Regions from separate parts of the Faecalimonas umbilicata genome, predicted to be linked through region 3. Evidence: predicted binding sites of a transcription regulator. Region 3 holds the regulator's gene; each other region holds the start of a gene.
The links. Region 3 encodes Rex, which represses fermentation and respiration genes when NADH is low (regulators of the CRP and FNR family bind a similar motif). Its sites were predicted from a motif close to ATTGTTAANTANTTAACAAT; they were not measured.

Region 1: a site for Rex is predicted at 2,518-2,537, ahead of ACGG81_RS09065 (iron-sulfur cluster assembly scaffold protein). Genes of this name have one in related genera too.
Region 2: a site for Rex is predicted at 8,252-8,271, ahead of ACGG81_RS03155 (NAD(P)-binding protein). Genes of this name have one in related genera too.

Annotation. Positions count from the first base shown of each region.
Region 1 is NZ_AP031411.1:1,905,153-1,916,475, forward strand. Features, by position in the region: gene ACGG81_RS09055 (radical SAM protein) at 1-243, opposite strand, end outside; gene ACGG81_RS09060 (GGGtGRT protein) at 729-1,739, opposite strand; gene ACGG81_RS09065 (iron-sulfur cluster assembly scaffold protein) at 1,784-2,476, opposite strand; gene ACGG81_RS09070 (CinA family protein) at 2,674-3,159, opposite strand; gene pgsA (CDP-diacylglycerol--glycerol-3-phosphate 3-phosphatidyltransferase) at 3,348-3,899, opposite strand; gene rimO (30S ribosomal protein S12 methylthiotransferase RimO) at 3,899-5,221, opposite strand; gene rpoZ (DNA-directed RNA polymerase subunit omega) at 5,281-5,526, opposite strand; gene gmk (guanylate kinase) at 5,528-6,163, opposite strand; gene ACGG81_RS09095 (YicC/YloC family endoribonuclease) at 6,218-7,096, opposite strand; gene ACGG81_RS09100 (NFACT family protein) at 7,309-9,048, shown strand; gene ACGG81_RS09105 (DUF6612 family protein) at 9,146-10,570, opposite strand; gene pheA (prephenate dehydratase) at 10,735-11,323, opposite strand, start outside.
Region 2 is NZ_AP031411.1:625,364-636,686, reverse strand. Features, by position in the region: gene ACGG81_RS03185 (galactose ABC transporter substrate-binding protein) at 1-1,003, opposite strand, end outside; gene ACGG81_RS03180 (sugar ABC transporter substrate-binding protein) at 1,024-1,935, opposite strand; gene ACGG81_RS03175 (sensor histidine kinase) at 1,932-3,716, opposite strand; gene ACGG81_RS03170 (response regulator) at 3,716-5,323, opposite strand; gene galT (UDP-glucose--hexose-1-phosphate uridylyltransferase) at 5,443-6,930, opposite strand; gene ACGG81_RS03160 (galactokinase) at 6,981-8,150, opposite strand; gene ACGG81_RS03155 (NAD(P)-binding protein) at 8,422-10,254, shown strand; gene ACGG81_RS03150 ([FeFe] hydrogenase, group A) at 10,248-11,323, shown strand, end outside.
Region 3 is NZ_AP031411.1:1,616,172-1,627,494, reverse strand. Features, by position in the region: gene uxaC (glucuronate isomerase) at 28-1,428, shown strand; gene ACGG81_RS07740 (HAD hydrolase-like protein) at 1,438-2,289, shown strand; gene ACGG81_RS07735 (glycoside hydrolase family 2 TIM barrel-domain containing protein) at 2,319-4,586, shown strand; gene ACGG81_RS07730 (NADP-dependent isocitrate dehydrogenase) at 4,842-6,056, shown strand; gene ACGG81_RS07725 (ABC-F family ATP-binding cassette domain-containing protein) at 6,193-8,109, opposite strand; gene ACGG81_RS07720 (redox-sensing transcriptional repressor Rex) at 8,311-8,958, shown strand; gene acpS (holo-ACP synthase) at 8,965-9,327, shown strand; gene ACGG81_RS07710 (NAD(P)H-hydrate dehydratase) at 9,329-10,846, shown strand; gene alr (alanine racemase) at 10,881-11,323, shown strand, end outside.

The sequences.
Region 1 (11,323 bases), 290 kb from region 3:
AAGCCTCTCCGTCTTCATTCCAAATGCATTTCCATCCCCAAGAAACACTCTCCTCGGCCTTCCATTCAGCCCTTTTACTCTTTGCAATTCCTCCTCAATCTGTGCAATCGGCAATTCCCGATACTGTAAATGTTTAAAAAGTGTGCAAAACTTACATGCGTTATAAGAGCATCCGACCGCGACCGGAAGCATATAAGATGCCCGCTCCATCGGCGCCCTGCAAATTTGTCCTTCATACTGCATTCTGCCACCTCCCATTGTATCTTTTGCTTTTTCTTCCATTTTAGCACCGTTTTTCACGATTGCAAATTTCTTTTCCATTTGTTCATCATTTTCTTGTTTTTTCATCACAATTTTGTCACATTTCCTTTGTATGATAGTAATCAAACAAAGGACAACACCTTTTTTATATAGATAAAACTTTTTCTTTTTCATAACATGCCGGTCCATGACCGGCATTTCCTCCGTTGATTGGGGATTCGTAAAATAATCTAGAAACTTTTTGGATGGCAGCCGCATATTATCCTGATCCAGAAAAATTAAATACTAAAAAAGAAAATGCTATGCCGGAAATTATCCCAGTATAGCATTTTCTTTTATTTAAATTTGTGTATTACCTCTGCATATCCTTGTGTATTACCCGTGTATTACTTGTGTATTATGTAGTAAGATTCACAAGGTTTTCACTGGATGCCCACACTGAACAATCCTTGAAAATACGCTGTTTCTTAGAACTTTCCGTTCTCAGCTGCTTCCTGAATACTTACAGCAACAGCAACTGTCATACCAACCATTGGGTTGTTACCTGCTCCGATCAGTCCCATCATTTCTACGTGTGCAGGAACAGATGAAGATCCGGCAAACTGAGCATCAGAGTGCATACGTCCCATAGTATCTGTCATACCGTAAGAAGCAGGACCAGCAGCCATGTTATCTGGATGAAGTGTACGTCCTGTACCACCACCAGAAGCTACTGAGAAATATTTCTTACCTTGTTCGATACATTCTTTTTTGTATGTACCTGCTACTGGGTGCTGGAAACGTGTCGGGTTTGTTGAGTTACCTGTAATAGATACGTCAACACCTTCTTTGTGCATGATTGCAACACCTTCTGTTACGTCATTTGCTCCGTAGCAGTTTACTTTGGAACGAAGTCCGTCAGAGTAAGATTTTCTGAATACTTCTTTTACTTCTCCTGTATGGTAATCCATCTCTGTCTCAACGTATGTAAATCCGTTGATTCTTGAGATGATCTGTGCTGCATCTTTTCCAAGACCATTTAAGATAACTCTTAATGGTTTCTTACGAACTTTGTTTGCTTTCTCAGCGATACCGATTGCACCTTCAGCAGCTGCGAAAGATTCGTGTCCTGCAAGAAATGCGAAACAATCTGTATCTTCTTCCAGTAACATCTTTCCTAAGTTACCATGTCCTAAACCTACTTTACGCTGGTCAGCAACAGAACCTGGGATACAGAAAGCCTGAAGACCTTCTCCGATTGCAGCAGCAGCGTCAGCAGCTTTTCTGCAGTCTTTTTTGATTGCGATTGCAGCACCTACGATGTAAGCCCAGCATGCATTTTCAAAACAGATCGGCTGAATTCCTTTTACCTGATCGTAAACATTTAATCCAGCGTCTTTTGTAATTTTTTCAGCTTCTTCGATAGAAGCGATACCATAGCTGTTCAATACGCTATTGATCTTGTCAATACGTCTTTCATATGATTCAAATAAAGCCATTTTCTACGTCCTCCTGATTTTTCTCTATTTACTAACGAAGCAGACTATTCAGCTCTTGGGTCGATGATCTTCACTGCATCATCCACACGTCCATACTGTCCTTTTGCTTTTTCCCATGCTGTGTTAGGGTCATCACCTTTTTTGATAAAGTCTGTTAATTTTCCGAGGCTTACGAATTGGTAACCAATGATTTCATTGTCAGCATCTAAAGCGATACCTGTTACATATCCTTCTGCCATTTCAAGATAACGAGGACCTTTTGCTAATGTACCGTACATTGTACCAACCTGAGAACGAAGTCCTTTTCCTAAGTCTTCAAGACCAGCACCTACTGGAAGTCCATCTTCTGAGAATGCACTCTGAGTTCTTCCGTATACGATCTGTAAGAAAAGTTCTCTCATAGCTGTATTGATTGCATCACAGACTAAGTCTGTGTTAAGTGCTTCTAAAATTGTCTTTCCCGGAAGGATCTCAGAAGCCATCGCTGCTGAGTGAGTCATTCCTGAACATCCGATTGTCTCTACTAATGCTTCTTGAATAATACCGTCTTTTACATTCAATGTCAGCTTACAGGCTCCCTGCTGTGGTGCACACCAGCCCACACCATGTGTTAATCCGGAAATATCTTTTACTTCCTTTGCCTGTACCCATTTTGCTTCTTCTGGGATTGGAGCTGGTCCGTGATTAACGCCCTGAGCTACCGGACACATTGTTTGTACTTCATGTGAATAAATCATGTTAAGACTCCTTTCAAATATGTATGATTTTACTTATGATGATTGTTATAACTTTAACATCACATATATGTTATATTTTCTCATAAACTTCCGATTTCGTCTATATCTTTTTCACTTTTTTTCATATTTCGACACTCCCATGTGGGAAAGATGAAAAAAACTGTCGTTCCTTGTCACTTTTCACAATAATTTTTCCACTATTTTGTCGAAGGCTCCTCTTCCAACTGCTTTTCCAGAAGTTTGAGCGCCTCCTCCACCGATGCATTTCTGTTTTCCTGCCTTGTCCCATGAAATCTGCACTCTTTTGTGACAGTTCTTCCACATAGATAACAGCCGATATAGACAAGTCCTACCGGCTTTTCTTTCGTTCCGCCAAGTGGTCCTGCAATCCCGGTCACGCTGAGCGCCGCATCCGCTCCTGCTGCCTTTGCAGCGCCCTCTGCCATCTCCTCTGCCGTCTGTGTGCTGACCGCCCCATATTGTTCCAAAGTTTCATGCCGCACATGCAGCAGTTTTTCTTTCGATTCATTGGCATAAGTGATATATCCCTCTTTATAGACTGACGAAGCCCCCGACACATTCATGATGCGCCCTGCCAAAAGCCCTGCCGTGCAGGACTCTGCGGTGGTCAGATACAGACCTCTCTTTTCCAGTTTTTCTACGATTCTTTCTTCCAGACTCATTTTATTTTCCTTCTTTCTGCTCTACAACTAATCATCCTCATCAACCTTGCACTGACAAAGAACTCTCTGAAAACAACTATGCTTTTCCGCCCTTTCGGAATCTTGGCATTCCTCAATATTAGATTTTCTTTGCCTGAATCGAAAAGAAAGATTGTCCGCCCTTTTGGCAGCACAATCTTTCCATCTTCTTACATGCCGCCCTGTGTCAGCACTTCTTTATTCTTCCTAATATAATCTACCAGAGATACGATTGTCAGGATCAATGACACCCAGATAAGAATCTGTTCCACTACTGCGAATACACTTCCTTCAAATGCCGCGATCAATACAATGATCATCGCCATCTGGAACACGGTTTTAAACTTGCCCCAGTAACTTGCCGCGATTACAATTCCATTGTCCGAAGCGATCAGGCGGAATCCACTGATGATAAATTCACGGCTGATAATCACAATGACGATCCACGCCGGAAGTCTTCCCATCTCTACAAGACAGATCATTGCCGCACCGACAAGCAGTTTGTCTGCCAGCGGATCCATAAATTTTCCGAAATTTGTCACAAGGTTGTATTTCCGCGCAATTTTTCCATCTAAAAGATCTGTCAGACTTGCAATACAGAAAATCGCAAGTGCGATCCACTTACTTGCCGCCATCTCTCCACCGAGGGACGGAAGCATGAACCATACAAAAAACGGGATCATCAATACACGGACAACCGTCAGCTTATTTGGTAAATTCATTATACTATCTCTCCTATCAAATCATATTCCAGTGCCCCAGTCACTTTTACTCTTGCAAAATCCCCGGACATCAGCTCTTCATCGGTATTTACAAAGATCAATCCATCAACATTCGGTGCATCTTTGTAAGTTCTTCCAACATATGCATTTTCATCGGCAATCTTTCCTTCGATCATCACGAGCACTTCTCTTCCGATCATATCTTCTGCCTGCTCAAACGCGATATCCTGCTGAAGCTCCATCAGTTCCGCCTGACGGTCCTCTTTGACGCTCTCCTCAATCTGATCCGGCATCGTTGCTGCCGGAGTATCCTCCTCCGGAGAATAAGTAAATACGCCAAGCCTGTCAAACTCCATCTGATCTACAAAATCCATCAATTCCTCATGCTGCTCTTCGGTCTCTCCCGGAAATCCGGTAATCAATGTTGTACGCAGTGTAATATCCGGAATCTCTCTTCTTAATTTTTCAATGATCTCGATCAACTGTGCTTTGGAAGTCCGGCGTCCCATTCTCTTTAAAATGCCATCGCTTGCATGTTGGATCGGCAGGTCTAGATAATGGCAGATTTTGCTCTCCTCTTTCATTACCTGGATCAATTCGTCTGTGATCTCCTCCGGATAACAATATAAAACACGAATCCAACGGATTCCCGCAATTTTACATAATTCCTTCAACAGTTTATGAAGTGATTTTTCTCCGTAAAGATCCTTTCCGTAAAGCGTTGTCTCCTGCGCCACAAGAATCAATTCCTTTACCCCCTGCTCCGCAAGTTCTTCCGCCTCACGAACCAGCTGTTCCATCGGAACACTGCGGAAATTTCCGCGGATCTTCGGGATAATACAGTATGTACAGTGTTTGTCACACCCTTCTGCAATCTTCAGATAAGCGAAATGTCCTCCTGTTGTCACAAGCCTTTTACTATCTACTGTCGGAAGTGCATCTATATCTGTCATTTTCAGATAATGATGTCCTTCCAGCGCTTCATCTACGGCATCTAAAATCTTATCGTAAGAAGTTGTTCCAAGAACTGCATCCACTTCTGGAATCTCATCAATAATCTCCTGCTGGTAACGCTGAGCAAGACAGCCGGTCACAATGAGTGCCTTCAGTCTGCCTTCTTTTTTCAATTCTGACATCTCTAAAATCGTCTGGATACTCTCTTCCTTTGCATCGTGAATAAAGCAGCAGGTGTTGATGACGATAATGTCTGCCTCACTCTCATCTTCTACCATCTGATAACCTCTCGATGCCAGCATGCCCAGCATCACCTCGGTATCTACCAGATTCTTATCACATCCCAGTGATACAAATAATATATTCATCTGCTATTTTCTCCTACATATTTATTAAGGCAGATACCTATGCATCTGCCTCTGCGGTTCTATTCGTTAGAATCATCCTCTGCGATGATCTTGATTTTCCCTTTGTTCAACTCATCAATTGCGATAGAAAGCGGCTTTTCTCCGTCTTTTGCACGAACAAGCGGCATCTCTCCTCCGATGATCTGTCTTGCTCTCTTTGCTGTTGCAAGTACAATAGAATAACGGCTGTTGACAATCTTTGTAGCCCCTTCTTCTACGTCCTGGTTTACGACTTTCATTAAGTCTGTATAAGATGGATGTAACATTCTATGATTCTCCTTTCAAATTTTCATCTAATTCTTCTTTGATCTGAGCCATGAACTGTCGGTTACGAAAACTTCTTCTGTGCTCTCCCTGAATGATCTGATGCATCTCCTCGATACAGGTGTCCAGATCATCATTGACGATCAGATAGTCGTATGCCTCCATACCCTCAGCTTCTTCTGCGGCTCTCTGCATGCGGGATTCGATTACTTCCATTGTCTCCGTTCCGCGCCCTACCAGCCGCTCCTTTAATACAGCAGCACTCGGCGGAGTCACGAACAATAACAGTGTCTCCGGGAACTTCTCTTTCACTTTCAATGCCCCTTGGATTTCAATTTCCAGAATGACATCTTTCCCTTTCGCCAACTGTTCTTCGACATATGCGCGCGGTGTGCCATAATAATTATTTACATATCTAGCATACTCTATAAGTTCATCTTGTGCAATCATTTTTTCAAATTCTTCAGTTTCTTTGAAAAAATACGCCTTTCCTTCCTCTTCTCCCTCGCGCGGTTTTCTTGTTGTGGCAGAAATCGAAAGTGCATAATTATCATACTTTTCCAAAAGTCCCTTCATCAATGTTCCTTTGCCCGCTCCCGAAAATCCGGAAACTACAATTAAGATTCCCTTCTGTTCCATCTGTTCTTCCTCACAATTCTCTGTTCGCTATTTGATAGCTGTTTCTTCTGTTTTTTACTCTATGTTCTGAATCTGTTCTCTTACTTTCTCAATCTCGGTCTTCAGATCGATCGCCCGATTTGAAATCTCCAGATTGTTCGCCTTAGACAGAATAGTATTTGCCTCCCGGTTCATCTCCTGCGCGATGAAATCCAGCTTTCTTCCGATTCCTTCGGCTTCTTCCAGTGTCTGCTTCATATGTTCAATATGGCTTCTCAGGCGCACAACTTCCTCATCGGTACAAATCTTATCTGCAAAGATTACAACTTCTGCTGCAATTCTTCCTTCGTCAATCTGTGTATCGGTAAGCAGTTCCTTCATCTTTGCTTCCAGCTTCGCACGGTAATCTGCAACGATTTGCGGAGAATGTTCTTCGATATAAGTCACTTTTTCGAGCATTCCATCTAATTTCTGAATCAAATCTTTCTTCAGATGTTCCCCTTCCATACTTCTCGTCTCCACAAACTGGCGGCATGCTCCTTCCAATGCTTTGCTCAACCCATTCCAGATCTCTTCTTCATCTACGGTCTGCTCTTCCATCGTAAACACTTCCGGATATCTTGAGAGTGTTGATACACGAATATCATTTTCCAGCGAAAACTTCTCTGACATCTCCCGGAAATATCTCAGATATTCTGCTGCCAGAGATTCATTATATTTTAATGAAATCTGCCCTTCTGACATATCTTCATAAGTAATGAAAATATCTACTTTCCCACGCTGCACATATTTCTTTAAAAGCGTACGGATTGCCGACTCGAAGAAATTCAACTTTTTCGGCATACGGATATTTACATCAAGATACCGGTGGTTCACCCCCTTCATCTCAACAATAAATTTACGTTCTGACTCTGCGATCTCACACCGTCCAAAACCCGTCATACTTTTTATCATAATTTCTGCCCTCTTTACTTTTTCTTTCGGTCTTTTTTGCTAGACTTTATTATAATGGATTTACTCTTTATCGTCAATCGCAATTCTTTACCTCATCCAAAAGTCATGGTATACTATTACAGAAATGTCCAGGCAGCCATTCTGCCTGCCGGTGTCCATGGAATCTTTCGTTTTCATACACCTGATCACATTTAAGAAAAGAGGAATTACATATGGCTTTTGATGGAATTACAATCGCAAATATTGTACACGAATTAAATAGAAATCTGCTCGATGGAAGAATCAACAAAATCGCTCAGCCTGAGACAGATGAATTACTGCTGACAATCAAGACACCCGGCGGACAGCGCAGGCTCAGTATCTCTGCCAGCGCTTCGCTGCCGCTAATCTATCTGACAGAGGGAAACAAACCAAGTCCAATGACTGCCCCGAATTTCTGTATGCTGCTTCGCAAACATATTAACAACGGGCGCATTACGAAAATCTGGCAGCCAAAACTGGAACGGATCATCCATTTTGAAATCGAACATCTCGACGAGCTTGGAGATCTCTGTAAAAAAGAATTGATCGTGGAGATCATGGGGAAACACAGCAATATCATTTTCTGTAATGAGGACGGAACGATCATTGACAGTATCAAACATGTATCTTCCCAGATGAGTTCTGTCCGGGAAGTTTTACCGGGACGCACATATTTTATCCCGGATACGATGGAAAAGTCCGATCCTCTCTCGGTCTCTTTTGCAGAATTTCAACGGGTACTGACCGAAAAACCGATGCCGCTTGCCAAAGCAGTCTATACAAGTTTTACCGGCATCAGCCCTGTCGTCGCCGAAGAGATCTGTTATCTCTCCGGAATTGACTCTGCACTCACTCCAAGAGAGCTCTCCGAAGATCTCCTGACACACCTTTACCGTCAGTTTACATTGTACTTTGAGGAAGTGACTGCCGGACATTTTTCTCCGGCAATCTATTATCATGGTGCAGAGCCGAAGGAATTCAGTGCACTTCCACTGACTCACTTCTCCCAGTACATCAGAAAAGAATATGACTCCATTTCACGCCTGCTGGAAGACTATTATGCAGAAAAGAATACACTGACCCGCATCCGCCAGAAATCTGTCGACCTTCGCCGTGTCGTGCAGACTGCCCTGGAGCGGAACCGCAAAAAATATGACTTACAGGCAAAACAACTCCGAGACACAGAAAACCGTGAAAAATTCAAGGTCTACGGGGAACTGATCCACACCTATGGCTACAATCTGGAGCCTGGTGCGAAAAAGCTGGAAGCGCTGAATTATTACACAAATGAAATGATCACAATTCCGTTGGACAGCACAAAGACGCCACAGGAAAATGCACTGAAATATTTTGAGAAATACAATAAGCAAAAACGGACCTTCGAGGCACTGACTTCTCTGATCGAAGAGACAAGAGATGATATTTCCTATCTAGAGTCTGTCAGCAATGCGCTCGATATTGCACTCAGCGAAGATGATCTGACACAGATCAAAGAAGAATTGATCGAATCCGGCTACATCCGCCGGAAATTTACGAAAAAGAAAGTAAAGATTACAAGCAAGCCGTTCCATTATCTCTCCAGTGATGGCTATCATATTTATGTCGGCAAAAACAATCTTCAAAATGAAGAACTTACTTTCCACTTTGCCTCTGGAAATGACTGGTGGTTCCATGCCAAAGGAATCCCTGGCTCGCACGTCATTGTAAAGACAAACGGAGAAGAACTGCCGGACCGTACCTTCGAGGAAGCCGGAAAACTCGCCGCGTACTATTCGAAGAATCGCGGAAGTGAAAAGATTGAGATCGATTACATCGAAAAAAAACATGTCAAAAAACCAAAGGGAGGAAAACCTGGATTTGTCGTATATTATACCAACTACTCACTGATGATCGACTCAGATATTTCACAGATCAAGCAACTGGAAGACTGATTAAATTACATATGTTCAAAAGCTCAAAAAACAAAACTGCCGCATCGGTTTCCTCTGATGCGACAGTTTTTTCATTTCCTTCTTGTTCTAGTTCTAATTAATAGTCCCAGATATCGATCATAATACTAATAATCTTCTTGGAATCTTTGTCAAATTCAATTCCCAAAGAACGTGTAAATAATTCATCGTCCCAGCTGTAGGTGAGAATTCCAGTCTTAGTGTCTTCTGATTTTTCTCTCGGCTCTCCGTATTTTTCAAGTAATTCAGCCTCTGTCATGCCAAGGCGGACATCTCCCGGAAGTGCAATATCAACAATGCCCTCTCCATCACGGCTTGTGATATAGAACCCTGTCAAAGTGCAATCTGACACTTTTGCATCCTTATCTCCTGTATTTTCACAATACACGCCTACCTGATTTCCATTTTTGTCCTTCAACATTGGAAATTCTGTTTCCCCCGGTTTCACCATCTTATCTGCCGGTACCTCTTCGGCATCAACCTTTAAGCCTGCTGCCTCTAATTCTGAAACCTTACACGGAAGTGTCACTGTTTTTCCGCTCACATTCAGCTCTAAGGATTCCCAGGAAACGGTTCCCTTCTTTTCTGTCTCATCCACATCTGCAGTGTCTTCCTTCTCAACCTCTTCCTCTGTATCCTCTTCGAGATCTTCTCCCATCTCTCCTCCCAGCAATCCAGCGATGCTTCCATCTGCATCTATGGCTTCTTCTTTTGCTTCTTTTGGAAGTTTGATTTCTTTCACTTTATTATACTCATCAAAAGTCATTTCCAGATTCAGTTCCTGGATCTCCATCTCTCCGCTTTCTTCCATTGCTGTCATGAGTACATCTTTCATATCAATAAAAATGCTTGCAGGAAGAATCTCTTTCTTATATACAGTGATAGTACACGGGATCTCCAGTTCTTTCAATTCTTCCTCCGATACTGCTCCTCCCATTCCAAAAGCATCCAGCATATCTTCTCCCAACACATCTGTTGCAAATTCACCACCGATATCTCCCTTAAGCTCAAAGCATTCTTTTCCATTTACGGTCACGAGTTCTTCTGATAAGGTAAATGCCTTTGCCTGCTTTGTCAATTCTTCCACCATACCCGCATTCAATGTGGTTTCTTCCTCTCCACTTTCCACAGGTGATTTCGTCCACATGTTATTCACATAAGTATAGCTCATCAGCCCATCATCTTCTTTTACCTGATAATTCGACATATCCATCGAAACCTCTGTGCCCGCAATATCCATCAAGAGCTTTCCTTCCATCTGGAATCCTTCTGACTTTTCTACCGATGCGAGATCAAAATCCATTTTCATCCCCACACTTTGACCTTCTACCGCAAATTCCATATTCGCAGTCATCTTTCCCGAGATAGACTCAATCGTCTCACCATTCTTGGCCATATCTTTAAAAAGACGTTCCGGGGTTGCTTTCTTCTTACATCCAGCTCCAGATACACAGAGCATTACTACAATCAATCCTATCGTACCTGCTTTTTTCCATTTTCTCATAGGCTTTCCTCCGTTGTGTTGATTTATCGGTATTATATCATTTTCACTGTGCATTTTCCATATTTTTTTTCTGTATTTTTATATTTTTTTGTGCACTTATATCTTTTTTTGATATCTTACAAAGAAATCAACACCGGAAATATCACCTCTGAGCTCTTCTCACCTTAATAGTTTCCAAGTATCTTGAGATTTCTCGCTTCTTCCCGGATACCACGGATGGCATTTTTTACAGCGGCATCGTTAAGATTTCCTTCAAAGTCCACAAAGAACCTATATTCCCATGTCCGTCCTTCAATCGGTCTTGATTCGATCTTTGTCATATTCAGATTATTGTAAATAAAATGAGAGAGGATGTGATACAAAGACCCGCTCTCATGTGGTATCTCAAAGCAGATACTGATCTTTCCCGCCTGTTTCAAATATACCTTCTGATTAGAGACAATGATAAAGCGAGTAGAATTATTACTGTTATCATTGATTCCCTCTTTCAGAATCTCCAGATGATGGATCTTTGCTGCATACTCACTGCATACCGCTGCCTGTGTCTTCTTCTGCTCCTTTAGCACTTTCTGTGCTGCGATTGCTGTATTTGCCACACTGATCTGCTGCCAGTTCCGATGCTCATCTAAAAATCTGGCACTTTGCATCAGCCCCTGTGGATGAGAATATACACACTCAATTTCTTCTATTTTTGTTCCCGGAAGCCCTGCAAGCATATGTCGGATTGGAAGTACAATTTCCCCTACAATGTGG
Region 2 (11,323 bases), 990 kb from region 3:
TCCATACTTCCCGATCATGTCCTTCCAAGATTTCCTTTGGCACCGTTCCTTCTTTTTTTAGCCCGCATACCATGCGTGCAATATATTCCGCATAAATGTCAGAGTCTGCCTTCACGGTTCCAAGCATCTTCCCGTCTCTGACTGCCATAAGCCCTTCCTCCGTGCCATCGATGCCTACCACACTGATATCTGTCCTGCCCTCCTGGCGAAGTGTCTCGATCGCGCCAAGTGCCATATCATCATTGTTACATAAAATCAGTTCCAGCTCCCCCTCTTCTTCCTTCAGCCACCGTCCAACGATTGCTGCCGCCTGCTCTTTCATCCAGTTTGCAACCCCTCCTGTGATCCTTTTTGCAGGAACTCCAGAAGATGTCATTGTCTTTACTGACCACTCGGAACGGATAATGGCATCCTGATGCCCGGTCTCCCCCTCTAAAACGGCATACCCTACAACCCCGTCTCCGTTCTTATCCAACACCGCAGGATCCTTTCGATATACTGATGCCACAAGCTCTCCCTGCAATCTCCCTGACTCCTGTGCATCTGATCCTACATAATAAATATGCTGCCCTTTTCTCAGATCATCCTGTACCGGCTGGCGGTTAAAGAAAATCAGAGGAATCTCTGATTTCTCCACACGATCGATCATCGTCGACACATTTGTCCGATCCACTGCATTGACACAGATGACATCATACGCAAGCGCTGCGAAATGTTCCACCTGCTCATTTTGTTCATTCTGATCATTTTCTGCGGATACAATCTTACAATGAATCTTGATCCCCTGCTGCTTCTCGCATGCTTTCAACTGCCGCTCTATTTTTTTCCTCAACAAATTTACATACGTATCATCACTTTGATAAATCGAGATCCCGACTTTGAGTGTGTCCTCTTCTTTCTGTTTTTCTTTTCTTCTTGAAATGCCCGCTGCTGCCACACAGATCACTGCCACTGTCACTGCCAAAAGCCCCATCTGTGTTTTCCACTTTTTGTACTCTCTCATCACTTTTCCCTGACCTTCCACTATGAAATCGGAAACAACAATGCCTCATATTCTTTGTCGTAGAGATTTTCCTGTCTTACAAGCACCTGCTCCATCTTTACTGTCCGCTGTCTCGTCCCATTCTGGATACTTTTCATCGCCGCCTCCACACTCAGATATCCTTTATCATATTCGTTGCAGATCACTGCCGCACACACTTTTCCTTCTTCAAGCAAAGTTAACATCTTGTTCGAACAGCCAATTCCGTAAAGCCTGTCGGGAATTTTCTGTAAATTGACGATTTGCGAAAACGTGTATGGATCTGCTGCAACGATAACTTCTCCTTCGATCTCAAATCCTTGACGGTACTGCCTGCGGATCACAGTGCAGCCTCCGTCTTCCAATTCTTTTTCTAATATATCCAGACAATTTGCAGTCTCTTTTGCCGAGACATCTGATGCATAAAGAGCAACGCTTGCGTCTTTCTTTTCTTCCAGTACAGCTCTCGCCAGCTTTTTTGCTGACTTTTCACTGTCATAAATATAGGCTCCAAATTTTTTTTCCGAATGAAGCTCCTTTTCCAGCGTGATCACCGGAACCTGAAGCTTACTCTGATCCAGAAATTTTTCCATCTGTACCTGGTCTGCCGGCACTGTGATCACCGCCTGCGCGCCATTTTCCACCGCCTCTTCGATCGCAGCCTCCTGCTCTGCAGCATTTCCACTGAGATATGGTGCATCCACAACTAGATCTACATTCCACTTCTTCGCAGCCTTCTCCATACCCTTCCGGAGGGATTGAAAGCGGTCATCTGCACTTCCGTCAGTCACAAATGCGATGGTATACACTTCTTTTCTGTTCTCTTCCAACACAAAATCTGTGGATGCAATTAAAAATAGAAGGATAATTCCACAGAGCGCCGCGATAATTCCTATTTTTTCTGCTTTCTTCACAGCAATTCTCCCTCCTGCCCATACGCTATTTTAGGCTGCGTCAATGTAATACAAGTGCCTTCGTCCGGCTCCGACTCAATTTGGATTCCATATTCTTTTCCATATGCAAGCTGGATCCGCTCTCCGACATTTCGCATACCGATCCCCGAACCTTTCTTCGAAGAGACAACTTTCCCCGCGCGAATCTCTTCCAGACGCTCCGGCATAATTCCCGGACCATTATCCACAACTTGAAAAATCAACTTTTCTTCTTTCAAATATGCTTTGATAAAAACTTCTCCATCCCCATCTTGAAACTCCATTCCATAAGCAACTGCATTTTCTACAATCGGCTGCAGGATCAACTTCAGCGTAGATAGCTCAAGGATTTCCTCCTCCACCTCAAAGTAATATTCAAACTTATTTTTATAACGCATCTTCTGAATCGTCAGGTAATTTTTTACATGTTCGATCTCATCTCGGACTGTAATGACCGTCTTCCCTTTGCTCAATCCAATTCGAAAAAAACGTGCAAGAGCCGTCAGTGCGCGTACTGCATCCTGTGGTTTCTCATTCTCGACCATCCACACGACAATATCCAGTGTGTTATAAAGAAAATGTGGATTGATCTGTGACTGAAGCGTATCCAGTTCGTTCTTTCTCTGAATCTCCTGCTCCCTCACAATATCTTCCATCAATTTCTTGATCCGCACTTTCATCTTGCGAATCGAACGTCCCAGATGACTGATTTCATATGCTCCGCGCTCCTCGATCGTTGTTTCCAGATCCCCCTCCGCAATCCGCTTCACAGCGCCTTCCAGATGCTCGATCGGGATTGTCACTTTCTTTGATATATAAGAGTTGATAATTGACAAGATTAACATAAAAGACATGACAAGCGCGATCAGGAAAATAATATTTTTCACTGTGGAAAGCTGTGCCGCCTTATCAGAAACCACCCCAACAATTTTCCATCCTGTATATCCGACAGACTTGATCGTCACCTTCCGATGCTGTCCCTCAAACACCTCATCATGAACCCCGTCTTTGTATGCAGATGCTTTCTCATGATTTTCCTGCTCAATCCCATCTAGGATCAACTGCTGCTGCGGATGATAAATTAAATTCCCCGCTCCGTCTACCAGATAAATATACCCTTCTTCCCCAAGGGAAATATTTTTGAAAATACTCTCCAGCTGTTCGTATTTCAGATCGATCAAAAGTACACCATCCTGCACCTCATAGGCATCAGGCACCTGCACCATCCTGCTCAACGTCAGTACATGTGCATAATTCCCCTTGCTGTTGACAAACAAATTCTGTACATGCGGCCTGGAAAAATGCTGATTTTCTGTCTGTGTCACTGCATTCTGAAACCACGCTTCCTTCGTCACATCTACCCCAGGCTTTAATTTTGCTGCCGGTGCGGAAACAAGTAAGTCCCCTTCTTTGGAAAACAGGGCAATGTTCTGGATAGACGACTTGTTCGTATCGTACAAAAGCGCAAAGCCCTCTTCCACCGGAACATTTTCCTCAGACTTCAAAACCGAAAAGTAAAGAGAATCTGAAATTCTCATAATATTCCGCAGTTCTGATGTCAACGTATTATTGACCTGTTCAATCAGCGCCCGATTCTGCTTTTCGACAATTCCCTGAAGCTGAAGCGAAAATCGGTTATAAAAAGAAGTCCCCATCAGCACCGCACCGAGAAGCGCTGTGAGTGTAAATGCCCCCCAGATCACATAGCGCAGGCTGACTTTTGAATAAAATGCGTTCCACTTCTGATAAAATTTTCTATTCATTATGATTTTCCTTTGTATTTGCTTGGTGATACACCAAATTTCTTTTTAAAGACATAACTGAAATAATTGGGCTCCGGATATCCGACTTTCGCAGCAATGATATACGTCTTGTCATCTGTATGATTCAACAATTCCACCGCTTTATTTAACCGTACATCCGTCAGATAGGCAACATAATTTTGTCCGGTTTCCTTCTTAAATACAGTAGAAAAATAAGATGGACTCAGATGCAGACTACTGCACAACATCTCAACAGACAGTTCTGGATTGGCATAATTCTCCTGGATGTACTCTTTTGCCTCCTTAATGATATCAATCGTCATATTTTCTCTTCTCTGCACGAGCTGCGTATGGATCTCACAGCAAAGTTTCAGAAGAAACTGCTCTACTTCCTCTGTCGTCTTCATATGCAGCACCTGTTCATAGCAGTCTGTGCCATATTCAAAAATCCTCTGTTCTTCCAGTTCATTGCTCCATACAACCTGCAAAATACTATTCAATACACTGATGACATAGCTCTTACATTGCCTGGAGTAAATCTTCCCATCTGCAATCCGACCGATAATCTTCGTAAGTTCACACGCAATCTCCTCTTCCTGTTCAAATTTGACAGCATGGATCAGTGCATTTTTCTCCTGCTCCTCAAAAATCAGTGTCTCTGTCTTCTTTGGCTCCACATCTCGAATATAGATCACACTTCCCATATCCGGAACTGCCCGGTATCCACTTGCCTCTTTTGCTTCCATAAACGATTGCGGCACCTGTCTGATCCACTGTTTCCTGCTTCCGACTCCGATGGAAATCTGAAGTCCAAACACTTGTCTGCATACTTTTTGAATCTGGTCAAACACGCCGAGCAGTTCGTTAACCGTCTGCTCCTGCGAAAGCGCAATCACTACTCCAATCTCCTTCTCACAGATAAATCGTGCAAATGGGTACTTTTCTGTCAAATATTCATCGATTACTTTTTCCACTGACACCTGGTGCAATTCTTTTTCCTCTACCACTGCACCTCCCTCTACGGTTTCTTCCTGTTCAATACAAAACATCGCAACGATCCACCTATCAGAATCCCGAATCTCCGGAACATATTCCTCCAGCTTCTCATAGAACTCTTCCTTGACGATTTTTTCTTCCATCCAGTCATTTAAAAACTTTTCTTTTAAAATCGGAAAATTCTTCCGATAATTCTCTCTTAAAATCCGGATGTCTCTCTGCTGCTCAAGATACTTGTCTCTTTTCTCGCGGATCCGCTGAAGAATCTCCCCTAATTCCTCACTGTTTACCGGTTTTAAAATGTACTCTGTCACTCCGCACTTCATCGCCTGCTTCGCATATTCAAAATCATTGTATCCAGAAAAAATGACAACCTCCTTCCCCGGATATTTTTCTTTCACTGTCTCTGCAAGCTGAAGTCCATCCATATATGGCATGTGAATATCCGTGATAATCACATCCGGATCAAGAATATGTATCTTCTCAAGTGCGTCTTCCCCATTCTCTGCATCTCCCACTACATGAAATCCCAGTGCTTCCCAAGCCATCTTACGGATAATGCTTGTGCGGACTTCTTCCTCATCATCTACCAGCATAATTTTATACGGCATATTTCCTCTCCTTCTGTCTGCCATTCACATTTTGCATAGGTTCTCTGCCTGGTGCTTTCAATGATTTTTTCCAGAAAAAAACAGACTGCATCTTTGACATGCAGCCTGCCTTCTATTTCTTATAATGTGTTCAGGAATCTTGCAAACGCTGTTCTTCCTTCTTCTGTACATTTGTAAACACCTGCATCTTCTAATACTTTTGTAAAGACAATTCCGACTTCTTCTTTTAAAATGTCCATTACATTCTCTTTTGTAATTGTATCATACTTCGGCAGGAATTTCTCTACCCATTTTGTATGTTTCTCGATCATTTCATTTTCAGAAATGTCCTTGCCCTCTACAATGTACTCTGCAAGTGTCTCCAGTTCTTGTTTCAATCTGGACGGCAATACTGCCAGTCCCATTACTTCGATCAATCCGATATTTTCTTTTTTAATATTGTGATACTCGGCATGTGGATGATACAGCCCCAGCGGATGTTCCTCTGTAGTAATATTGTTGCGGAGTGTCAGATCCAGTTCATAGATCTCCCCGACCTTTCTTGCAATCGGTGTGATCGTATTATGTGGTTCTCCATCTGTCTCTGCAAATACGAACGCTTCTTCGTCTGTATAGCCTCTCCATGCATCAAGGATATGTGTTCCCAGTTCGATCAGCCGCTTCTCATCCTTGCTTCTTAAACGGATCACTGACAGTGGCCATTTTACGATTCCACTCTCCACATCTTCAAATCCTTTTACTTCAAAATGTTTTTCGATTGGAGCTTTCGCCATCGCAAATGTGTAATGTCCTCCCTGAAAATGATCGTGGCTTAAAATCGATCCTCCTACGATTGGAAGATCTGCATTGGATCCAAGGAAATAGTGCGGGAATAATTTTACGAAATCAAATAATTTCATAAATGTTTCCTTCTCGATCTTCATCGGTGTGTGTTTTCCATTAAATACGATACAGTGTTCGTTGTAGTATACGTATGGAGAATACTGGAATCCCCATGCACTGTCATTGACTGTGATCGGCATGATTCTATGATTTTCCCTCGCCGGATGATTGACTCTTCCTGCATATCCTTCATTTTCCACACAGAGCAGACATTTTGGATAACTGCTTGCTTTCGCATTTTTTGCCGCTGCGATCGCCTTTGGATCTTTCTCCGGTTTTGACAAGTTGATCGTAATATCAATCTCACCATATGGGCTGTCCACCGTCCATTTCCAATCTTTCTTTACCCGGTAACGACGGATGTAATCGCTGTCCTGGCTCAGCTTATAGTAATAATCTGTGGCAGCTTCCGGAGATTCCTCATATTTCTTCCAGAAAGTCTCCTGCACCTGCACCGGACGAGGCATCAGGCAGTTCATCATCTTCGTATCGAACAGATCCCTATATACTACACTGTTCTCGATGATTCCACGACTGCACGCCTCATCCAACAGTTCCCCTAAGATCTCTTCTAACTCTTTTTCCCCGTTTACTTCTACTTCTTCATAGTCATCTTCATGAAATAATTCCAGCAGAAGATTTGTTGTGTAGATTCGCTCGCACTCCGGTGTCAATCCTGCATCGATCCCATACTGTACTAATCTTTTAATATTTTCTGATAACATATTTTCTCTCCTAAAACTCATCCTATTTCCTGTCCGCTTTTCAATCAGGCTTATCCATTCAGCACTCTTGCACCGTCTCCGATGTCTACTACATAAAATTCTGCCTCATGTCCGACTTTTGCAAGATACTGCTCTCCGATGTTTTTAATAAATCCATCTACTGCATCGTTTTTCACAATGCTGACCGTACATCCGCCGAATCCGCCTCCTGTAATACGAGATCCGATCACACCTTCTGTTTCCCATGCAAGATCCACGAGAATATCGATCTCTTTACAAGAAACTTCATAGTCATCTCTCAGTGATCTGTGTGACTCGTTCATCAGTTTTCCAAATTCTTCAATTCGATTTTCTTTCAGAGCTTCCACCGCACGGATCGTTCTCTGATTTTCATAAACAGCATGTCTTGCTCTCTTCTGTCTGATTTCGCTCTTGATTGCATCTTTATGCTTCTCAAATGCTTCCTCTGTCAAATCTCCCAATGTCTGCACAGCAACCACTTCCTGCAATTCCTTCAACGCCGTCTCGCACTCGTTTCTTCTGTCATTGTAAGCAGAATCTACAAGACTATGTTTTACTTTGCTGTTGATGATAACAATCTTCGCATCTTCCAGAACAACCGGTGCATATTCATACTGAAGTGTATTCGTATCAAGGAAAATCGCATTGTCCTTCTTTCCCATCGCACTCGCAAACTGATCCATGATTCCGCAATTGCATCCATTAAAATTATTCTCTGAAAACTGTCCGATCAGAGCAATATCTGTCATAGAGACATCAAATCCAAACATATCTTTTAAAATCACGCCCGTCAACACTTCTAAGGAAGCAGAAGAAGACAATCCGGAACCGTTTGGAATATTTCCATATAATAAAATATCCAGTCCGTTCGGCAATTTGTATCCTCTCTCCTCAAATGCCCACATCACTCCCTTTGGATAGTTCGTCCACTCTGCAGCTTTGTATGGTTTCAGATCCTCCAGAGATGATTCAATCACTCCAAGCCGTTCAAAATTTACTGAGTAAAACCGAAGCTTATTATCTTCTCTCTTCCTTGCAATCCCATATGTTCCAAGTGTCAGTGCACATGGAAACACGTGTCCCCCATTGTAATCTGTATGTTCTCCGATCAAATTCACGCGCCCAGGTGCAAAGTAAGTGCGGATATCTCCTTCCGCGCCAAAAAGTTCCTGAAATTTCTCCACTAATTTTGCCGTCATTCTTCTTTTTCCTTTCTTTTGTTTTAATATTCTTGTTTTAAAACACTTTCTCTGTTTATTATATCATAGATCGCAGGCGTGTCAAAGGATTTTTTGTTGCTCTTGTCTGTTTATTAACAATTTTGACTATCTTTTAACTTTTATTGCTTTTTTATTCAGCATAAGTTACAATCGCTGTAAGAGAGTCTTTTTTGCTTTATATAAATTTTCTTTTCGATGGAAGAAGCTTTCTATAAACTCAAAACGACAAATATTTATGAGAGGTGATATTATGAGCAGACTTGAGATTTCGACTCCGGATAAGGCCCAGCTTGTTGTGGAAGGTCTCTACAAAGACCTCGAGAGAAGGATCGAATCCAGTCCTCCGGGCTTATGTCCGGTCGACATATCCAGAGCATTTCTGGAACTTTGTCATGCACAGACTTGTGGAAAGTGTGTCCCTTGCCGTATCGGACTTGGACAGCTTAAAAATCTGATCACAGATGTTCTTGACGGAAAGGCAACTCTGAAAACACTTGATCTGATGGAAGATCTTGCGCTTTCCATCATGGATTCTGCTGACTGTGCAATCGGCTATGAAGCCGCACATATGGTATACAAAGGCCTTATCGGCTACCGGGAAGACTACGAAGAACATATCCGTCAGGGACGCTGTACCTGCACGTTCCACCAACCAGTACCTTGTGTTTCGCTCTGTCCGGCAAAGGTTGATATCCCTGGATACATCGCACTTGTAGGAGAAGGCCGCTATGCAGATGCAGTACGACTGATCCGCAAAGACAACCCATTTCCAACTACATGCGGATATATCTGTGAACATCCTTGCGAAGCCAGATGCCGTCGCAACATGGTAGACGACTCCATCAATATCCGCGGACTGAAGCGCGTTGCCGCAGATTTTTCCGGAAAGGTTCCACCTCCGAAATGCGCCAAATCTACCGGCAAGAAAGTTGCTGTCGTAGGAGGCGGACCTGGAGGACTTAGCAGTGCTTACTTCCTTCAGCTGATGGGACATCAGGTGACTGTTTATGAGATGCTTCCAAAACTTGGCGGTATGCTCCGCTATGGAATCCCAAATTACCGTCTTCCGAAAGAGCAGCTTGATAAGGATATTGAGGCAATCCTGGAAACAGGCGTGGAAGTGAAACACGGACTTAGAATCGGCGAAGATATTACTGTACAAAGCCTTCGCGAACAATATGATGCTGTCCTGATCACAATCGGTGCAAGTACAGACAAGAAGCTTGGAATCGACGGAGAACAATCAGAAGGAGTTCTCTCCGCTGTAAAATTCTTAAGAGATGTCGGAAACGGTAATCCTACTGACTTAACCGGTCAGGAAGTAGCTGTCATCGGAGGCGGAAATGTATCCATGGATGCAGTCCGCACTGCTGTCCGTCTCGGCGCAAAAAAAGTTAGCATCGTCTACCGGAGACGTGTGGCTGATATGACTGCCCTTCCGGAAGAGATCGAAGGCGCTGTTGCAGAAGGAATCGAAGTGCAGACACTGAAATCTCCTTCCCGCATTGTCACGGATGAAAATGGTCATGTACAGGGACTTTATGTCACACCACAGATGATCAGTAAGATCAAAGATGGTCGTGCAAGTGTACGTCCGACTGGCGAGGAAGATCAGTTTATCCCTTGTACAACACTGATCGTTGCGATTGGTCAGGATATTGAATTCCAGCACTTTGAAGAGGCTGGTGTCCCGGTACAGCGTGGACGGATCATGTCCGAGAAAAATGCCGGATTCGAAAACATCCCTGGCGTTTTTGCCGGTGGAGACTGTGCAACTGGTCCTGCCTCCGTCATCAAAGCGATTGCAGCAGCAAAGGTTGTTGCAGCTAATATTGATGAATATCTTGGATTCCACCATATCATTTCTGCTGATGTAGAAATTCCGGAACCAAGACTGGATGACAGAACCCCTTGCGGAAGAGTAAATATGACAGAACGTGAAGTCTGTAAACGTATCCACGACTTTGACGGGGTAGAAATCTGTATGACCGAACAAGAAGCAAAGCAGGAGGCATCTCGCTGCCTTCGCTGTGATCACTTCGGCTTCGGCATATTTAAAGGAGGTCGAGAAACATTATGGTAAATCTTGTACATCTTACAATCGACAATAAACCGATCACTGTGCCAGCCGGCACAACGATCCTGGAAGCAGCCGAACATAATGGAATCCCGATTCCAAAATTATGTTATTTAAAAGATATCAACGAGATCGGCGCCTGCCGTGTATGCGTAGTCGAACTGGAGGGCAAAGATAAACTGATCATCTCCTGCAATAATAAAGTAGAAGAGGGCATGGTCATCTACACTAACAGTCCGAAAGTTCGCATGAACCGGCGAAAAACAGTAGAGTTGATCCTCTCTCAGCATGACTGCCGCTGTGCAACCTGCGTAAAGAGCGGAAACTGTACTCTCCAGAAAATCGCAAATGACCTGAACATTCTTGAAGTGCCGTTTCAACAAGAATTGGAACAGACTCCGTGGAACAAAGATTTCCCATTGATCCGCGATTCTTCTAAATGCATCAAATGTATGCGCTGTATTCAAGTCTGTGACAAGATCCAGAGTTTGAATATCTGGGATGTAGAAAGCACCGGATCCCGCACAACTGTACACGTATCAAAGAATCGTAAGATTGAAGATGCTGACTGTTCGCTCTGTGGTCAGTGCATTACCCACTGTCCGGTAGGTGCACTTCGCGAACGCGACGACACTGAAAAAGTCTGGTCTGCACTTGCCAACAAGAAAAAAATCACTGTCGTACAGATCGCACCTGCTGTTCGTGCAGCCTGGGGGGAAGCACTCGGCATGAAACGAGAAGAGGCAACGGTCGGAAAGATCGTCGACGCTCTTCGAAAGATCGGTTTTGACTATGTATTTGACACAGCATTCTCTGCTGACCTTACGATCATGGAAGAAGGAGCAGAATTTTTAGAACGGCTCCAGAACGGCGAACTCAAAGACCGCCCGATGTTCACCTCCTGCTGCCCAGGATGGATCCGTTTCATTAAATCCCAATATCCGCACCTTGTGCCGCAGTTATCAAGCGCAAAATCTCCACAGCAGATGTTCGGTGCGGTCATGAAAACATACTTTGCGAAATCAATTGGTGTAGATCCGGAAAATATTTGTACGGTATCGATCATGCCTTGTCT
Region 3 (11,323 bases):
AAAAGATAGGATAAGGAGAAAATAAAAATGAAAAAATTTATGGATAAAGATTTCCTCTTAGAGACAGAGACAGCAAAAGTATTATATCATGACCATGCGGCAAAAATGCCGATCTGTGATTTCCATAACCACTTAAATGTACAGGAAATTTATGAAGATAAAGTGTTTAACGACATCGGAGAAATCTGGCTTGGGGGAGATCACTACAAGTGGCGTGCACTTAGGACAAACGGAATCCAGGAAGAGTATGTGACAGGAAAGGAAGTTTCTTTCCAGGAAAAATTCAGCAAATGGGCTGAAACAATTCCATATACATTCGGGAATCCACTGTATCACTGGACACATCTGGAATTGCAGCGTTATTTTGGAATTGAAGAGCCGTTAAGCCCGAAGACAGAGAAAGAGATTTACGAAAAGTGTAACCAAATGCTCAATACAAAAGAATTCTCTGTTCGAAATCTTCTCCGCATGATGAATATCACAGTACTTTGCTCGACAGATGATCCGGCAGACGATCTGAGATACCACAAAGCATTAAAAGAAGATGGATTTGAAATTCAGGTACTTCCGACATTCCGTCCGGACAAAGCGCTTGGAATCGATAAAGCTGATTTTGCAGAATATATTGCAAAACTTTCAGAAGTTGTAGGATATGAGATCGATTCCATCGAAACATTAAAGAAAGCACTGGAAGAGAGAATTAACTACTTTGCAGAAGTTGGATGCCGTGTCAGCGACCATGGATTAGATGAAAATCTCTACATCAAAGCATCTGAAGAAGAAGTAGATGCAATCTTTAAAAAAGCATTGGCAGGGGAGAAACTGACAGCAGAAGAGATCAAGAAATTTAAAGGAAACGTTCTTGTATTTTTAGGAAGCCATTATCACAAGAGAAATTGGACAATGCAGCTTCACATTGGAGCAGTTCGTAACAACTCTACAAGAATGTTTGAAAAGTTAGGACCGGATGCAGGATTTGACTCTATCGATGATATCTGCTATGCAAAAGAATTAAGCGCACTTTTAAATGCAATGGATTACAATGCAGAACTTCCAAAGACAATCCTTTACTGCCTGAATGCAAAAGATAATGAGATGCTTGCAAGTATGGCTGGAAACTTCCAGGATGGTTCCTGCAAAGGAAAAGTACAGTTTGGTGCTGCATGGTGGTTCCTTGATCAGAAACGCGGTATGGAAGCACAGTTAGACGTATTGAGCCAGATTGGTCTCCTGTCTGCATTTGTTGGAATGCTTACAGACTCAAGAAGTTTCCTTTCTTTCCCAAGACACGAATACTTCCGCCGTATCCTCTGCAACTACATCGGAAATCTTGTTGAGAATGGAGAATATCCGGCAGATATGGAATTCCTCGGACAAATGGTAGAAAATATTTGTTACAATAACGCAATGGAGTATTTCGGATTTTAGGAGGCATAGATGTCAACGATATTTGATTCTTTTGAAAGAAAACATGACTTTTTAATCTGCGTCGATTCAGACGGATGCGCAATGGATACAATGGATATCAAGCATTTTCGCTGTTTTGGCCCATGTATGATCGAAGTCTGGGGACTCCATGCTCACGAACAAGAGCTTCTTGCACGTTGGAATGAAATAAATCTTTATACAATGACAAGAGGGATCAATCGGTTCAAAGGACTTGCGATCGCATTGAAAGAGGCAGAGGAAACCTACGATGATGTGCAGATTGATGATCTGGAGACATTTCTTCGTTGGACAGAAATAACAAAAGAACTTTCAAACCGTGCGATTGAGGACGTGCTTGCTCAGAAAGAGAGCAAGTCACTTCGGATGGCGCTGGAGTGGTCAGAGCGGGTTAATGTGGCAATTAAAAATCTTCCGGAAGAGGAAAATCTTCCATTTGAAGGTGCGAAAGCAGGACTTGCAGCTGCTCATGCTGCAGCAGATGTAGCGATTGTGTCTTCTGCAAATGCAGGAGCAGTCAGAGAAGAGTGGACAAGGCATAACCTGATTGAGCATACGGACATTATGCTGGCGCAGGATGCAGGAACAAAAGCTTACTGTATCGGTCAGCTTTTACAGAAAGGGTATGAAAAAGACCATGTACTGATGATTGGTGATGCACCGGGAGACCAGAAAGCGGCGGAGGACAACGGAGTGCTGTACTATCCGATTCTGGTGAAAAAGGAAAAAAGTTCCTGGGAGCGGTTTCTGTCAGAGGGACTGGAAAAATTCCTTTCAGGAACATATTCAGGAAAATACCAAGAAGAAAGAATTAAGGAGTTTCAGAAGAATCTTTCCGAATAAGTCATTTGAAAGAAAAAGGAGGAAGCAACGTGAGAGAAATTATTAATATCAATGAAGGATGGTATTTCAGTAAAGAGCAGAAAGAACTGCCAACCGCGTGCGAAGAAAGTTGGGAAGTAGTCGATCTTCCACATACATGGAACCAGTATGACGGGCAAGATGGGGGTTCGGACTACTATCGTGGAGCCTGCTGGTATGTAAAGGAATTAGGGCCATATACAGTGAAGCCGCATAGCCGCATTTACCTGGAATTCCAGGCAGCAGCAAATGTATGCGCGGCTTATGTAAATGGAAAGAAAGTGTGCAGTCATGAAGGTGGATTCAGCATTTTCCGTGCGGATATCACGGAGCAATTAGATGAAAACGGAGAAAATCTGATCGCCGTATGCGTGGACAATGCACCGAAATCAAATGTTTATCCGCAGATGGCAGACTTTACATTTTATGGAGGTCTGTACAGAGATGTGAATCTCGTGATTGTAAATGAATCTCACTTTGACCTGGATTATTATGGAGCGCCGGGTATCAAAGTTTCCTCTAAAATCCAAGGAGAGAATGCGCTTGTAGATATTCATTCTTATGTGACAAATCCTTTGGAAGGTGACCGTGTAGAGTTTGAGATTTATGATGAAGATGGAGAGACAAAAGTATTTGCAGTTCGTCCGGCGACACAGGAGACACAGGTAGCTGTAGAGCTTCTTGATGCACATCTGTGGCAGGGAGTCGAAGATCCATATCTTTATACCGTTTCTGCGAGACTGGTACGACACAATGAAGTACTGGATGAAATTGAAACGAGAATAGGTATTCGTGAATATACAGTGGATCCGCAAAAAGGATTTTTCTTAAACGGAAAAAGTATGCCGCTTCGCGGAGTATCCAGACATCAGGATAGATATGATCTTGGAAATGCATTGACATTTGAGGAGCATTACGAAGATATTCTGTTGATCAAAGAAGTGGGAGCAAATACTATCCGCCTTGCACATTATCAGCACAGCCAGGATTTTTATGATCTTTGCGACGAAGCAGGATTTATTATTTGGGCAGAGATTCCGTTTATTTCAGCGATGAACGCAGATCCGGATGCCCACGAAAATTGCAGAAGCCAGATGAGAGAGTTGATTTTCCAGAATTTTAATCATCCATCCATCTGTTTTTGGGGTATCTCAAATGAGATTACGATTGGAGGAGAAGTGCCGGGACTGGTAGAAAATCTGAAAGATCTACATGCGCTTGTCCATGAACTGGATGATACAAGGATGACAACGATGGCTCAAGTGTCCAACCTTCCGATGGAAAATGAGCAAAATGACATTACCGATGTGGTAAGTTATAACCATTATTTCGGATGGTATGGCGGAAAGCTGGAAGATAATGAGGCATGGCTGGATGCGTTCCATGAGATGCACCCAGAAAGACCGATCGGAATTTCTGAATATGGATGCGAAGGAATTACAACATATCATAATGATAATCCAAAAGGCGGAGATTACAGCGAAGAATTTCAGGCAGTGTACCATGAGCATATGGCGAAAATCATTGAGGAACGTCCGTGGCTTTGGGCAACACATGTATGGAATATGTTTGATTTTGGATGTGATGCAAGAAATGAAGGTGGTGTCAAAGGACGTAACAACAAAGGTCTTATGACAATTGATCGTCTGATCCGCAAAGATGCATTTTACCTGTATAAGGCATATTGGACAGAGGAAGAATTTGTTCATATTTGCAGCAAGCGCTATGCACAGCGTACAACAGACACTGTGACAATCAAAGTTTACACGAATTGTCCGGAAGTTACACTTTCTATCGGCGGAAGGGTAATTGAGAAACAGGCAGGAAATAAAGTGTTTACATTTGAAAATGTACCGTTACAGGAAGGGTTTACAACAATTGTGGCAAAAGCCGGAAATTGTACGGATACAATCACTCTGGAAAAGGTTGCAGAGGCAAATCCATCTTATATTTTTGAAGAAAGCGAAGATGATAAAGTAGCAGGTGTAACAAACTGGTTTGACAATGTAGATTTATCAGTAGTACGTCCGATGGAATTTAAAGAAGGATATTTTTCTTTGAAAGATCTTGTGAAAGATATTTTAAAGAATACAGAGGCATGCCAGGTTCTGTTAAATGGTCTCAGCAGTACGATGGGAATTAATATTAAGAAATCGATGCTTGAAGTTATGGGAGACCGTCCGGCAATGGATATGGGTGCAAACAGTGGAGATGAAAAGAAGATGGCTGTAATGGCATATATCAATACGGAACTTCAGAAAATCAAAAAAGAAGACTAACGATTGTTTTTGTGAAATTATATTGAAAACATAGACAAAACAGGGGTGTTCCTATGAACATCCTTGTTTTTTGCCTATAAAAGTATTTTTAAGATACTATGAAACAAAAATCTTCTAACAAAAGGAAAAAGAGCAAATAATTATTGACATAATCTGTATTAAAATGTAAAATATTTAGAATAATTTGAAATTCAAAAAGATATTCAGAATATTTCTCAAGTGTTTTGGATGGAGCTGTGGAAGGAGGAACTTACTATGGAGAAAATTCAGATGACGACACCGCTTGTGGAGATGGATGGCGATGAGATGACGAGGATTTTGTGGCAGATGATCAAAGAGCATTTGATTTTGCCTTATGTGGATTTGAAGACAGAATATTATGACCTGGGGTTGGAATACCGTAATGAAACGGAGGACAGGGTTACAGTAGAGTCTGCAAATGCAACAAAAAAATATGGGGTTGCCGTAAAGTGTGCGACGATTACACCGAATGCTGCCAGAATGGAAGAGTACAATCTGAAAGAGATGTGGAAAAGTCCAAATGGGACAATCCGAGCTATGTTAGATGGAACGGTATTTCGTCAGCCGATTGTTGTAAAAGGAATTGAGCCGTGTGTTCGGAACTGGAAGAAACCGATCACACTGGCGAGACATGCCTATGGAGATGTGTACAAAGGTGTGGAGATGAAGATTCCGGGGGCTGGAAAGGCAGAACTTGTCTATACTGGAGAAGATGGCACTGAAATGCGAGAGCTGATCCACGATTTTTCGGGACCGGGTATTATACAGGGAATGCATAACACTGACGAGTCAATCACAAGCTTTGCGAGAAGTTGCATGAACTATGCGCTGGATACAAAGCAGGATCTCTGGTTTGCTACAAAAGATACCATTTCAAAAAAATATGATCATACGTTCAAAGACATTTTTCAGGAAATTTATGATACAGAATATCAGGAAAAATTTCAGGAAGCAGGTATTACATATTTCTACACGTTGATTGATGATGCTGTGGCACGTGTGATGAAATCGGAAGGAGGATTTATCTGGGCATGCAAAAATTATGATGGTGATGTGATGAGTGACATGGTATCTTCCGCATTTGGATCTCTTGCCATGATGACTTCCGTGCTGGTATCTCCGGATGGTTACTATGAGTATGAGGCGGCACATGGGACAGTACAGCGCCACTACTATAAACACCTAAAAGGAGAAGAAACTTCTACAAACTCGGTAGCTACTATCTTTGCATGGACAGGTGCGTTGAAAAAGAGAGGAGAACTGGATGGCAATAAAGAACTGACAGCATTTGCAGAAAAGCTGGAGCAGGCGACGCTCGATACGATCGAGTCTGGAAAGATGACGAAGGATCTTGCGATGATCACATCGATTCCGAATCCAGTCGTGCTGAATAGCGAAGCGTTTATTAAAGAAATCGCGGAGAAACTTTCTCAATACAGTGAGAAATAGAGAAGTAGATACAGTTTTATAAAAAATGGAACGATTGCAAGAAAAAGGTATGTTGCAATCGTTCCGTTTGTCTGTTTATGAATCGTTTCCGAAAGAGCGGAGTGTAAGCATGATGGATGGCACACCAGACGACTATTTATTCCGCGAGGGATTCCCATTGTTCATAAAGATCCCATAGTTTTGTGTCAATTTCGGCTTTTTCATTTGTGATGTCCATTAGCTTTTTTGAGTTCATTGCATACTCTGGTTTTGCAAGCTCTTCATCGAGTTTAGCGGAAGCCTCTTCCAGTTTTTGAATTTTCTCTTCTAATTTTTTAAGATCATTCTGCCGTTTCCGCTCTTTTGCCTGAAGTTCCTTTTGCGCCTGCCAGTCTAATTTCGATTCAGATGCTGTTTCTTCAGAGGAAGCATCTGTTTGCGCAGCAGATTCGGTGTAGGCGGCAGTAAGCTCTTCCTTTTTTTCTAGATAATAATCATAGTTTCCGATGTAGTTCACAAAACTTTGGTTAACGAGATCCAGAATCCTTGTGGCAGTTTGGTTGATGAAATAACGGTCATGCGAAACATACAGAACCGTTCCAGTGTAGTTGTTAAGCGCTTGTTCTAAGATTTCTTTTGAGGCAATATCCAAGTGGTTTGTCGGCTCGTCAAGAATCAAAAAATTAGCTTCCGACAACATCAGCTTCGCGAGAGACACCCGTCCTCTTTCCCCACCACTGAGATCGCCGATCCGTTTAAAGACATCCTCTCCCGTAAAGAGAAATGCGGCAAGAGTGTTACGGATCTCGGTATTTGTCAGTGACGGATAGTCGTCAGAAATCTCTTCGAAAATAGTCTTTTCCATGTGCAGAACATGATGTTCCTGATCATAATAACCGATATGGACATTGGAACCAAGTGTAAAGGTTCCGTGATCTGCAGGAATCACTTCGTTTAAAATTTTTAGTAAGGTTGTCTTGCCGGTTCCATTATCCCCGATGACCGCAACATGCTCTCCACGCTTGATTTCAAAGTTGATATTTTGAAAGAGCGTGTGTGTGCCAAAAGATTTTCCTAACCCTTCTACACGAAGAACATCATTTCCGCTGACGACGGTCGGTTCTAAATGAAGCTTCAATTCGGCATGATGTTCCAATGGCTTTTCAATCCGATCCATTTTCTCAAGCATTTTTTCGCGGCTTTCTGCACGGCGGATCGATTTTTCGCGATTGAAAGAACGAAGTTTTCGAATTACTTCTTCTTGATGGCGGATTTCCTGTTGTTGATTCAGATATTCTTTTAACTTCGCTTCCCGGATCAGTTTCTTTTTCTCGGCAAATTCAGAATAATTGCCGTTGAACATCATAATCTCGCCAAATTCAATTTCAATGACTTTTGTTACAACGCGGTTGATGAAATAGCGGTCGTGGGAGACTAAAAGTACGGCACCTGGATAATTTGAGAGGTAAGTCTCAAGCCATGCGATAGAATTCAGATCTAAGTGGTTCGTAGGCTCATCAAGAAGTAAAATATCAGGTTTGGTAAGAAGCAGTTTTCCTAGAGCTACTCGGGTTTTTTGACCTCCGGAGAGGTTGTCCACACATTTGTCAAACTCTGTCTCTGCAAATCCAAGACCTTTTAATACGCCGATAATCTCGCTTTTGTAGGCATATCCATCTGCCCGCTCAAAGGCTGCACTTAATTTGTGATAGGTATGCAAAAGCTGCTCAAGTCCTTCCCCGCTTTTTTTCTGCATTTCTTCTTCTAAGCGGCGAAGTTGTGTCTCCATCTGAATCAGGTCGGCTTTTGCGCTTTCTACTTCCTGATAGATCGTGTTGCCGGACAATAGCGCTTGATGCTGCGCAAGATATCCGATGGTCTTCCCTTTGGCAAGGATGATTTCTCCATCATCAGCGGGAATCTCTCGCATGATCATTTTTAAGATGGTTGATTTCCCGGCACCATTTAAACCAACTAACGCCGCTTTTTCGTGTTCTTCTATATGAAAAGAGCCATTTTTGACAATCACTTGCTCCAAAAAGGCTTTTTTTAGATTATGGCATGCTAAAACCATGTTGTTTCCTCCTAAATCAATTGTTGAGTTGTTATTTCCATGCTGAAAAAATGTGACCATTTCCCCAGAATCTTCCTTTACTCTCTTTTCAATTATAGCGGATATCAAAGAAAATACAACTAAAAAGAAATGAAAAGTTTGACTTTACTAGAACAATTTTATATAATAAGATGTAATAAACAATGGGGATGGTGAACATTTGTGACAGAAAGACAGATTTCTCAGGCGGTCATCAGACGTTTGCCAAGATACTATCGGTATTTAGGCGAACTTCTGGAAAATGGAGTGGAACGCATTTCCTCAAATGACCTGAGCAAGAAAATGAAAGTGACCGCTTCCCAGATTCGTCAAGATCTGAATAATTTTGGTGGATTTGGCCAGCAGGGCTATGGATACAACGTGAAATATTTATACACAGAGATTGGTAAGATCTTAGGGCTCGATAAGACACATAATATTGTGATCATCGGTGCAGGAAATCTCGGACAGGCGCTTGCAAATTATGCGGCATTTGAAAGAAGCGGGTTTTTGCTGAAAGGAATTTTTGATATTAATCCAACATTAAAAGGAATGACGATTCGCGATGTTCCGATTCGAATGATGGAAGAACTTCCGGAGTTTGTACAAAACAATGACATTGAGATTGCAGCACTTACGATTCCGAAGACGAAAGCAGTGGAAGTGGCAGAACTTCTTGTAGACAACGGAGTAAGGGCGATTTGGAACTTTGCACATACTGATCTAAATCTTCCAAAGAATGTTATTGTGGAAAATGTACATCTTTCAGAAAGCTTAATGCGTTTATCTTACAATGTAAATCGCTATAATTACTTTAATGCAAAGGAATAAGAAACGATGATCATTGGAGTTGGAACCGATATGATAGAAATAGAACGTGTAAGGAAAGCGTGTGGAAAGCAGGCTTTTTTTACGCGTTGTTTTTCCGTGCGGGAACAGGAGATGATTCGCGGGCAGATGGACAAAGCAGCAGGCAATTTTGCAGTCAAAGAGGCTGTGGCGAAAGTATTTGGAACCGGATTTTCAGGATTTCGTCCTGGAGATATCGAGGTATTGCGGGATGAGAGAGGCAAACCTTATGTGAATCTTTTGCGAGGGGCAAAGGAGGCGGCAGTATCTGCCGGTATTGTAAAAATACATGTTTCCATTACGAATACTGATTGTTATGCTGTTGCATTTGCAGTGGGAGAGGGGGAATAATATGAGATATCTGCCGACTGGAGCGCAGATGAAACAGGGAGACCAAAAGACGATCACAGAGATGGGCATGCCGTCGATGGTTCTGATGGAGCGGGCGGCACTTTCTGTTGTGGAGATGATGGAGTCTGAGCAACTAGATTTAAAAAAGGTGCTCGTTGTCTGTGGTTCCGGAAATAATGGAGGAGATGGTTTTGCTGTCGCAAGACTTTTGCATCTAAAAGGATATGCTGTGGATGTCTGGTTTGTCGGGAAGGAATCTTCTATGACAGAGGAGACAAGGCTTCAGAAACAGATCGCGGTCCACTATGGAGTACCTGTAAAAGAACGGGTAGGAGAAGATTGTTATACGGTGATCGTGGATGCAATTTTTGGAATTGGATTATCAAGACAGGTTTCCGGGACATATTATAATGTGATTGAAAACTTAAATCAGATGGATGCCATAAAAGTCGCTGTAGACATTCCATCGGGACTTTCGGCAGATACCGGAGATGTACTGGGAATTGCATTCGCAGCAGATTTTACAGTCACATTTGCATTTCAAAAGATTGGGATGTTGTTTGGTATGGCGCGCAAGCTTGTCGGAAAGCTTGTGACGGCCTCCATTGGAATTGAACCTTCTGTATATGATGAGAGGGGAGATGTGTGCTATACTTACGATAGGACGGATTTGAAAAATCTGCTTCCTGCGCGTGATCCGGATGCTCACAAGGGTAACTACGGGAAAGTGCTTTTGATCGTGGGAAGTCCGGGAATGGCAGGTGCTGCTTACTTTAGTGCAAAGGCGGCATATCTGACAGGTGCCGGACTTGTACAGATTTATACAGCAAAAGAGAATCAGTCGAACTTGCAGCAACTGCTTCCGGAGGCGATCATTACCACATATGAAAGGTATGAGGAAGAAAAGCTAAAGGAACTGCTGGAATGGGCGGATGTTGTTGGAATCGGTTCAGGACTTTCGATGAGTGAGACCGCACAGCACCTTCTTTCAACTACCGTTCGCTGTGTAAAAAAGCCGTGCATGATCGATGCGGATGGATTGAACATTTTGTCAAAAGACAGGGCACTTTTTGAGAAATTGACACCGGATTGTATATTGACTCCCCACATGAAAGAAATGGCAGGGCTATGCGGGCATTCCGTGAAGGAATTAAAAGAAGAACGTTTTCGGTATTTTCAGGAATTTCTCGGATCGATTCCGTCTGTCTGTGTGATGAAAGATGCACGAACACTTGTAGGAAGAGATGGACGGCCAGTATATGTGAATACTTCCGGCAATCAGTCGATGGCAAAAGGGGGAGCCGGTGATGTCCTTGGCGGCATGATCACGGGGTTACTTGCACAGAAAATAGAGCCGTATGAAGCGGGAACACTCGGGGTGTTTTTGCATGGTTTGGCGGGAGATGCTGCACAGAAGAAAAAAGGCAGTTATAGTGTTCTGGCAAGTGATATTCTTGATGGGATTGCAGAAGTGCTGACCGCGGAAAGCACAGAGATGATTTTGCGTGAAAAGTGTTAAAAGAACAGAATAAAAAGTAGTAAGGGGCAGATAAATGAAAACTTATAGCAGAGTGTATGCAAAGATAGATCTAGATGCAGTAGCATGGAATATGGAACAGATGAAAAAAAATCTCAAAGAAGGAACTGAGATGGTTGCTGTGATCAAAACAGACGGATATGGGCATGGAGCTGTGCAGGTTGCATCGATGCTGGAATCATATGATTATGTGTGGGGATATGCCGTGGCAACATTAGATGAGGCGGTTGTGCTCCGTGCGGCAGAGATTCAAAAGCCGATTTTGGTGTTGGGATGTATTTTCCCAGATCAATATTGGGAGATGTTGAAATATGAAATCCGTATGAATGTTTATACAAAAGAGATGGCAGAGGCGATTTCAGCTCTGGCGGTCGAAAAAGGGGAGCAGGCATATGTACATATCAAACTGGATACCGGGATGGCGAGACTTGGATTTTCTGCCGAAGAAAGCAGTATTGA